Regions from separate parts of the Peribacillus phoenicis genome, predicted to be linked through region 2. Evidence: riboswitches for the same ligand, from Rfam matches in the RefSeq annotation. Region 2 holds a riboswitch; each other region holds the start of a gene.
What was found. Region 2 has a riboswitch for S-adenosylmethionine ahead of mmuP (S-methylmethionine permease). Riboswitches for the same ligand answer to the same signal wherever they lie in the genome.

Region 1: linked by a shared signal. The riboswitch ahead of ABC374_RS12245 (YezD family protein) and the one ahead of mmuP (S-methylmethionine permease) in region 2 are both predicted to bind S-adenosylmethionine.
Region 3: linked by a shared signal. The riboswitch ahead of ABC374_RS05485 (Fur-regulated basic protein FbpA) and the one ahead of mmuP (S-methylmethionine permease) in region 2 are both predicted to bind S-adenosylmethionine.

Annotation. Positions count from the first base shown of each region.
Region 1 is NZ_JBDFMF010000001.1:2,495,152-2,498,286, reverse strand. Features, by position in the region: gene ABC374_RS12255 (TetR/AcrR family transcriptional regulator) at 1-454, shown strand, start outside; gene ssuE (NADPH-dependent FMN reductase) at 666-1,199, shown strand; SAM riboswitch class I at 1,481-1,589, shown strand; gene ABC374_RS12245 (YezD family protein) at 1,761-1,904, shown strand; gene ABC374_RS12240 (phosphoadenylyl-sulfate reductase) at 2,087-2,791, shown strand; gene sat (sulfate adenylyltransferase) at 2,867-3,135, shown strand, end outside.
Region 2 is NZ_JBDFMF010000001.1:2,653,785-2,656,919, forward strand. Features, by position in the region: gene mmuP (S-methylmethionine permease) at 1-1,214, opposite strand, end outside; SAM riboswitch class I at 1,298-1,400, opposite strand; gene ABC374_RS12950 (flavin reductase family protein) at 1,629-2,237, opposite strand; gene ABC374_RS12955 (alpha/beta hydrolase) at 2,255-2,863, opposite strand; gene ABC374_RS12960 (ring-cleaving dioxygenase) at 2,863-3,135, opposite strand, start outside.
Region 3 is NZ_JBDFMF010000001.1:1,136,800-1,139,934, forward strand. Features, by position in the region: gene thiD (bifunctional hydroxymethylpyrimidine kinase/phosphomethylpyrimidine kinase) at 1-124, opposite strand, end outside; gene thiW (energy coupling factor transporter S component ThiW) at 93-614, opposite strand; gene tenA (thiaminase II) at 630-1,319, opposite strand; TPP riboswitch at 1,409-1,513, opposite strand; SAM riboswitch class I at 1,671-1,775, shown strand; gene ABC374_RS05485 (Fur-regulated basic protein FbpA) at 1,950-2,138, shown strand; gene ABC374_RS05490 (aspartyl-phosphate phosphatase Spo0E family protein) at 2,392-2,586, shown strand; gene ABC374_RS05495 (GNAT family N-acetyltransferase) at 2,655-3,135, opposite strand, start outside.

The DNA of each region.
Region 1 (3,135 bases), 160 kb from region 2:
ATACTTTGACAGCAAAAAAGATTTGCTATTGGCTACCATTACCCCTGATGAGAAAGAGGAATCTGAAGATGGGACTAGCCATCTATCTACGGATGATCTAGTGGAGAATCATGTTTGCACCATGATAAATAAAATTCTTGATAATAAAGAACAGTTTTCGATACTATTCAGGGAAACACAATTTGATCAAGATATTTCTAAGCAATATGTAGATCAGATTTTCAAGCCGAATGCCAGGCATATTGAAATACAGAAGAGAATAGATAGTGGTGAGATACAGTATATCTCTGATATTATCCTATTTAATGTAGGGATCATTTCTTTCACATTGGCATTATCTACACATTATGAGATCCATCAGCAGAAAAAGGAGCCATATTTTACTTCTGAACGAATTAAGAGCATTGCTCAACTTTTGGTATATGGTATTCATGGCAAACAAAAACATACATAATGAAACGGTCATATTTACGGCTTGATGCTCAAGCCCTTCAATATGACCGTTTTATTTTCCTTAAGATCCGATGGAGTAAACTTGAAAATTTTTTAAACCAGAGTGTAAGATTTGACTTATATTTTTCAGACTATTACGATAAATGCATGCTGTACGAAATGCTTACGAAGATTTTATCTGGAAATCATGTAATATTGGAGGGGGAGATTAAATGACCGATATCGTAATTTTATCAGGAAGTCCGGCTATTCCGTCCAGAACGGACATTTCACTAAAACATATTCAATCATTAGTTGAAAACGAAGGTTTTACCACAGCTTATTTCTCAATTACGGATTTCTCAGCAGATGATTTATTCCAAGGCAAATATAATAGCGAAGATATCTTAAAGCTTTCAGAGAAAATTCAAGCAGCTAGAGGTGTCATTATTGGTTCACCGGTTTATAAGGCTTCTTATACAGGTGTATTGAAGGCCTTGATCGATTTGTTGCCAGAAGGTGCTTTTAAGGGTAAGCCAGTACTGCCAATCATGATTGGCGGAAGTAACAGGCATCTATTGGCGATTGACTATGCACTTAAACCATTAATTTCAATATTAAAAGGCGAGCCGCTGCAGGGGATTTATTTCGTTGATAAAGAAATAGATAAACAGAATTCAGAAAACCCGATAAATGATTTGCATTTAATTGATCGCGTCCAGAGTCAAGTTCAAGAATTTGTAGAAGCGATACAGTTAAGAAATTAATGAATTCGAGTAATTCCTTCTATAAAAAGTACTGGAATTCGAGAAATTATTTTTTCAAAGAATGACAGGCGCCAATAATAGGTTTGTTAATGAAAATAGACTCATTTTTTTGGATGCTTTATCTAAAAAGACGAGTCTATTTTCATATTTACATGAACATAAAATCATAATCGGAATAGTGTGTATAAAAATAACAGTTCATCCATAATATTAAACCAAGTTATTTTATAAGAAAACTCCATTGACAAGGATTAAATATATGTTAATATTTAAAATAATAAAACTTATCCAGAGCGACGGAGGGAATTGGCCCTTTGAAGTCCAGCAACCTGCATGATCGATGCAAGGTGCTACCTCCAACAAAATGTTGATCATTTTGGAAGATAAGGTAAAGATATTTACCTTGGGATCTTTCCATCATGGAAAGATTTTTGTTTTTTGGGAAAGTTGTAGGCAAACCATAACAATGTAAGGTTGTTTGGAATTATATAAATCTAAGAAATTCATTGAACCAGCGGTGAAAATAAGAAATTCGCGGATTTTCTTAAAGGAGGAACAGGCTTGGATAAAGAGAATCAGCTTGAAGAAATATTTGAACGACTTCAAGAAATGCTTAATTCTATGAAATATGGATCCATTACACTTATTGTCCAGGATGGTAAAATCATTCAAATGGAAAGAAATGAAAAATTAAGAATTAAATAAGGTATCTGCTGACTAGAAAAACTAGAGGCGGGTTTAACTGATATAGAGAGAGTATTGGTTAGATTCGTCTCTTTTTTCCTAGAGTCAAACAAACTGGAGAAGATTACAACGGGCATTGATCAACAGTTACTCTAACCTGATACAGCAAGTTTTTAGAGGGGGCTACAAAGTTGGCTGCATTAATAAACTATGAAAATTTCAACACTGGGGATTTCCCTGTATTTCCCGAAGACAGTGAGACAAAAGGTGCTTTGGAAGTTCTGCAATGGGCGAATGACCATTTTGGAAACGAACTGATTTATGCTTGCAGTTTTGGCATTGAAGGCATCGTGCTTACGGATTTATTGGCGAAGGTCAATCCTTCTGCCAAAATAGTTTTCCTTGATACAGATGTTCATTTTGAGGAAACTTATCAATTGATCGAGCAAGTGAAAAAGCGATATCCAAAGCTTTCGATCGAAATGAAGAAACCTGCCTTGACGCTAGAGGAACAAGCAGCGGAATATGGGGATGAATTATGGGTTAGAGATTCAAATAAGTGCTGTAATATCCGTAAAATCATTCCGCTTACCGATGTGCTTTCAACGGCAACAGCATGGCTTTCGGGACTGCGGAGGGAGCAATCCGAAACAAGGGCTTTAACCGAGTATATCAATAAGGATAATAAGTTCAAGTCAGTTAAAATATGTCCACTCATACATTGGACATGGAAAGATGTTTGGCGCTACGCCCACAAAAACGGACTTCCATATAATATCCTGCATGATAATGGATATCCGAGCATTGGATGTAAAACATGTACAGCACCAGCCTTCAATGCAGATGATTTACGCTCTGGCCGTTGGCAAGGAGCTCAAAAAACGGAATGCGGATTGCATTTATCTTAAATAAATAAAAACCATAGGCTTAAATAAATAGAAACCATAGGCTTAAATAAATAGAAACCATAGGGGGAAATTAGCATGACAATCAGTTTACCGCACGGAGGAACATTAATCGATCTTTGGGAACCAAATTATGATATTAGTAAAATAACAAAGTCAATCGAAATCGATCAAATTGCTTTAAGTGATCTTGAATTGATAGGCACTGGTGCCTACAGTCCAATTAAAGGATTCTTTACAAAAAGTGACTACGAGACAGTGGTCAAGGATTTGAGGCTTAGCAGCGGTCATGTATGGAGCATCCCAATTACGCTTCCTTTGACCGAAGAAACTGCAGAAACCCTTAC
Region 2 (3,135 bases):
GGCGTTCGATAAGCCAAGTCATTTACTGAATTTCCTTCTTTTATATATCGTCTGCGAAATCGAAACTGTGACACGCTAATACTCATCCAAACTATAACCACGGCTAGACCAGAAATCGATACAAGCACTATGTAAACAGTATCCGGTGCAATAATACTCGAGAACAGGGCTAAGCAGCCGCCCAACATACTGAAAAGGACTGCATTTAGCGGAACTCCCCGTTTTGTCAATTTTGCAAATATTGGTGATATAGTTTCCTTATCTGCAAGTGACCAAAGCATTCTGGATGATGCATACAGTCCTGAGTTTGCAGCAGATAAAATGGCAGTTAATATAACAAAGTTCATAATATCCGCTGCATATGGCACACCAATCCGTTCAAGAACTGCCACAAAGGGGCTTTCTAATACGCTTGCATCCGAAATAGGCAATAATGCGGACAATACAACGATGGTTCCTACAAAAAAGATAATCAATCTCCATAATGTCATACGGATTGCCTTTGGTATCGTTTTTTCTGGATTCACAGTTTCTCCAGCTGCAATTCCGATTAATTCAGTTCCAGAGAATGCGAAATTCACCGCAAGCATCGTCATTAGAATGGCAAAAGCACCATTCGGAAATAAACCTTCACTTGTAAAATTGGAGAATAACGGAGCAGATTGTGAATGAATTATTGGAATAAAACCTAGCATTGCCGCTGCTCCCAAAATAATAAAAATTACAATGGCAAATACCTTAATAGACGCAAACCAGAATTCGGATTCAGCGAAAAATTTAACGGTCCACGCGTTTAATGCCAAGACCAATATGGTAAATAGTGCACTCCATATCCAGACATTGATTGATGGAAACCATCTCTGCATCAACAATCCTGCAGCCGTGAATTCCGAACCTAGTGCAACAGTCCAAGTTAGCCAATACAACCAGGCTACTGTATACCCTGTCCCAGGACCTATGTATTTAGCTGAGTAGCTATGAAACGCACCTGTCTCGGGCATATGTACTGCCAGTTCACCCAGACATAGCATGACTAGATAAACCACTAATGCCCCAATCAGATACGAAAGGATGGTGCCAAATGGGCCAGCCTGTTGAATCGTATAACCCGAACTTAAGAATAAACCTGTTCCAATCACCCCGCCAAGCGATAGCATTATTATATGCCGTGCCTGCATTTTCCTTTGAAAATCATGATTCCTTTTGTTCTCCATTCTTACTCTCCTTTATCTTGCATCCAGAAAAAACGAAAACGCACTCTAAAAAAGAGTGCGTTACTGACAAATAAACACGTACGGTCTTATCTATCAAGGTTTCACCCCCTGGAATTAGCACAGTGTCATTGCAGACCTGTTGCTGAGGTTTCATAGGGCCAGTCCCTCCACCTCTCTGGATAAGAAATTATTTTTTTATAACTTTATCAATCTATGCAAAAATTGTCAAGTTTTGTTTCGGTTTGTAAAGACTTCCTTTAAAATCCAAACGATCATCGCACCTTTGGCATAGATATGAACTTGTTTTTGGAACAGTCGCTTACAGTATTAGAATTGCAGATAATGCTAACCGGGAATAATTTTAAAAAAATGACGACACCTTAAAAGATGACGCCATTTTTTCTTTCTTATTCCTTAAGGTCGTTGTATTTCAAATAATTCCCCTAGTTTTGTATAAGTATGACCCGCTAATCTTGCTACAGGTTTTAGCCCATTCTGGTCAATCCGGCCATTATGGTAAATCTCCTGCTCTATATGATAGCAGACTATTTTCCCTATCAATAAATCACAACCAGGTTTATTCTTGGAACCTGCCAATGGTATCGCATGCTCCAATGTGCATTCAAAGCGTACCTTCGCTTCTTGCAATCCTGGTACCGACACCTTCTCACTAACAGCCTGAGTGAAATTGGTAAGACCCAATTCACTTTCGTCAGACGGGAGTTCCTTGGCCGTTCGATTTGCATCAGCAACATTATCTTCATCAGTGATATGAACAACGAATTCACCTGTTTGAATTGCATTTCGGGCAGTGTCCTTCGAAACTCCTTCTTTCCGTTGAACAGAAATAGAAATCATAGGAGGATTGGAACTGACTATGTTAAAAAAACTGAACGGAGCTATATTGATTGTACCGGTTTCGGATTGTGTCGTAACCAGGGCTATTGGTCTCGGTATGATGCTTCCAGTCAAAAACTTATAATTCTCCCGTTCAGTAAGACTTTCAGGATTAACTGAAATCATCTTCATCCCTCCCATTCTTATAAAAAGTTCTTTTGAAACCATGAACTTGCTGCATCAACCTCTGAACGTGTTAACTGATGACCGTAATTTTCCCAGTGAACATCCACCGCAGCACCAGCTTGCAGTAAAATTTGATTAAGTTCATCAGTTTCTGCTGCCGGGCAAATCGGATCGTTTTTACCTGCAGCAATGAATACAGGTATATCCGAAAGGGACGGCAAAGCAATCCCGCGTCTAGGCACCATTGGATGATGAAGAATCGCTCCTTTTAATGCCCCTTCAAAATGGAACATCAAACTTGCTGCTATGTTTGCACCATTAGAATAACCTAATGCCACCACTCTGTCACGATCGAAGTCATATTGTCCGGACGCTGATTCCAAGAAGTCATAAAGCTCCTTCGTACGGAAAATCAAATCTTCTTCATCAAAAACTCCTTCAGCCAGCCGGCGGAAATAACGGGGCATTCCGTTTTCAAGTACATTTCCCCGTACGCTGAGTACGGATGATCCCGGTGAAACCATTTCAGATAATGGCAAGAGATCCGTTTCCGTTCCTCCAGTGCCATGTAAAAGCAAAAGCAACGGTGCATCTGGATTACTTCCTTTTTGAAAAATATGCTTCATCATTTATCCTCCTCTAGTACTCTCGGCACTGCCGGCAGTAACGTTTTTTCCATGATCTCCCTTTTTTCTTCAAGCCAGGGCGGCAGCATTAATTTACTACCCATCGTTTCCTTCGTTTCATCATGAGCAAAGCCAGGTGGATCTGTGGCAATTTCAAAGAGTATGCCTCCATCTTCCCTGAAATAAATGGCATCGAAGTATTGGCGGTCTGTAAAGGGTGTCACGCCATAGCCATGGTTTGCGATATGCTCCCTCCATTCTTTATGATCTTC
Region 3 (3,135 bases), 1.5 Mb from region 2:
GTGCGGTAACGGCTGTTATGGCAGACATTCCAAAGACCCCATGTGCAGAAAATGTTTTTAAATCCGCTTGTATTCCAGCACCGCCCCCTGAATCAGAACCGGCGATGGTTAATGCTGTTTTCATAAAAAAACCCCTTCATATAATTATTTTTTAGAAGTATTTTAAGTAATATGAAAGCTAAAATCGCTCCTGCGAATGAACTGAGCATAAAAGCCGGTAAAAAACCAAAAAGAGCAGCTTTTTCTCCCAATAGGAGAATGGCAAGTGGATAACAGGCCAGGGAACCGAGAATGCCGGTCCCGATCACTTCACCTAAACAAGCGAATTTTAAGCTTTGTGTTTTTCGATAAAGGATGGCAGCCAAAAGTGCACCGATCATGCTGCCGGGAAAGGCGAATATTGAACCGGTACCAGACATGTTTCTAATGATGGAAACTAAGGAAGCTTGTGTCACAGCATAAGCAGGCCCCAATAGAACGGCCGTGAGGACATTTGCCAGATGCTGAATAGGAAAGACCTTTGCAAATCCTGCAGGGATGAAAATAAATGAACTGGTCAGCGTCGTTATAGCCGTGATCATGGCAGTCAACGTCAGTTTCTTGATGGGATTCATCATCATGTCTGCGACCTACAGCGGCCAATCCTGCTCATTTTGAACCATATCCCAGAATAAATATTCATATCGGGAAGTAACCAAAAAGTGCTTTTCTAATCTAAGAAGTTCCTTTTCTGGCATGCCTTCCGTCAATTCTTCCAACAATGCGATCAGCCACTTGTGTGCTTCCCCGAATTCAGGTGATGAATAGGACCTTATCCAATCTGCGTAGCGATTGTTTTCCAATGCTGCTCCATTTTGTTCTTTTAGTAGCAAACCGATTTCATAATAATCCCAAGCGCAGGGCAGGAGACAGGCGATCAAGTCTGCCAAAGTCCCATGCTGAGCTGCATTTAGCATGTAACCTGTATAGGCTAGAGTGGTGGGAGTAGGTTCTGTTTCTTCCAATTCCTTGGCACTGATCCCGAATTCGGAAGCATATTGCCGATGGGTATCCATTTCCACTTGAAGGGTTTCATTTAAAATGCTCGCAAACTTTGCCATGGTTTCGATGTTATGAGCTTTGATGACACCTAAAGCAAAGAGCTTGGAATAATCCATGAGATAGATATAGTCCTGCTTCAGGTAATAGGCAAATTTCTTTTCAGGAAGCGTGCCGTTTCCAATTGCCTGGACAAAGGGATGTGAATGGTTCCTTTTCCAAATCTCTTTTGCCCGTGCATGAAGTCTATAACTGAATGTTTCTGTTTTAATATTCTCCATTGTTCATCCTCCTTTAGAATGGTTCCCGTTGATAATGAAAAACCCCGTTCCTGAATACGGAACGGGGTAGATGGATATAGTCTGTAAATGGACGATATCATCCACTTCCCTCCGCCGGTATGAGCCGGTTCAGGTTCAAAGGGTCCGGAACTATTTCCATCTCAGTCTTAAAAAAGACTCCCCTAGTGGTGTGAATTGTATGTAATTACTGACATCATATCAGAAAGACAAGAAAATGCAACCCGTATTTGAAGAGAGAGCACATTATGTCCAGGAAAAAAGGGAGAACCAGGTAATTGACTTTTGATGATTATTAGGATAGAATCATTTCTACATCATTTATATATCGAATTCTTATCCAGAGAGGTGGAGGGACTTGGCCCAAAGAAACCTCGGCAGCGGACCCGTTTTGGGAACTGTGCTAAATCCAACAAGCATATGCTTGGAAGATAAGAAGAGCCGTACGGACACTGTCAGCCTCTTCTTGAATTAGAAGGGGCTTTTATTTTTGGAAATAACGTTTAGTGACATAATAGAAAAGGTATATATAATTTGGTGAAAATCAAACAAGTTGATAAAGTTAGCTAACTAGAAGCAGGCTCTAGGATGACTAGGAAAGGAGCCATTTACATGGCAGAATTATTTAAGAGGATTGAACAGAGGAAGGCAAAGCTCATTGAAGAGCTATTGGCCAATGGAGTATACAAAACCTCTGATGAAAGGCACCTTTATGATGCCCCATTAAAAGTGCTCGAAGATGAATATAGGATAGTTATAAATAGACCTAATAACGAGTCACCTTCTGAATGGATGACATAGTAAGCGATGGACTATATTTTGGGTTCCTGGATAAGGTATATGATGTAAGCATTCACAGTCTACACTAGTGGATGCTTTTTTGGGTTTAATAGAAAATGACATAAAATATACATAATTAAAGAATAAAGTAGGTGTTTTGTCACATTTGACCTATAAAATAACACATTTTATTTCTGGAAAATAGTTGATTTTAACTAGTAGTTTCATTATGATGAAAGTGTAAAAAAATTGAATAAATGGGAGGTGGCATATAATGCCTTGCCGTAAGGTAACTATAGAAAGAATTGAAGAAAAGAGACAGGAAATGTTCAAATTAGCAGCAAGTTACGGCTTAACAAGTCTGCTAACTGTTCAAGCCAGTCAAGAATTGGATACACTATTAAATGCGTTAGCAAGTAAAAGAGAGTCTGAATATTTTTCCCTCCAAAAAGCATATCGTTATTTTTAAATTAGCCAATTCGACCTGTATTAATTTGAAAAAGCTACTGCTCAAGGCAATAGCTCTAAAGAATTATATTAAATATCGACACGTTTACCGAGAATGATCAAATCCCGCTCAATGCCATCCAGCTCGGCAACTTGAGGTAAATGTGCCCATTCTTCAAACCCGAATTTGGAAAAAAGCTTAAGGCTCGGTATATTGTGGGCGAAAATGAAACCCAATATAGTCTTAATACCTAATTTTGGACTCAATTCAATTGCCTTTTGAATCGAAATTTGTCCGATTCCTTTTCCCCGGAAATAATCATCAATATAAATGCTGATTTCGGCAGTGAAATTATATGCCGGTCGGCCATAGAAGGATTGAAAGCTCATCCATCCAGCAGTTTTCCCTTCTATAGTAATGATATATAGCGGTCTACTTTCTGAATGATGTTCCTCAAACCATTTAACCCTCGATTGAACGGATACAGGCTCCGTATCCGCCGTGACCATTCTTGAAGCAATTGTCGAATTATATATTTCAACAATTCTGGGTAGATCAGATAGTTCTGCC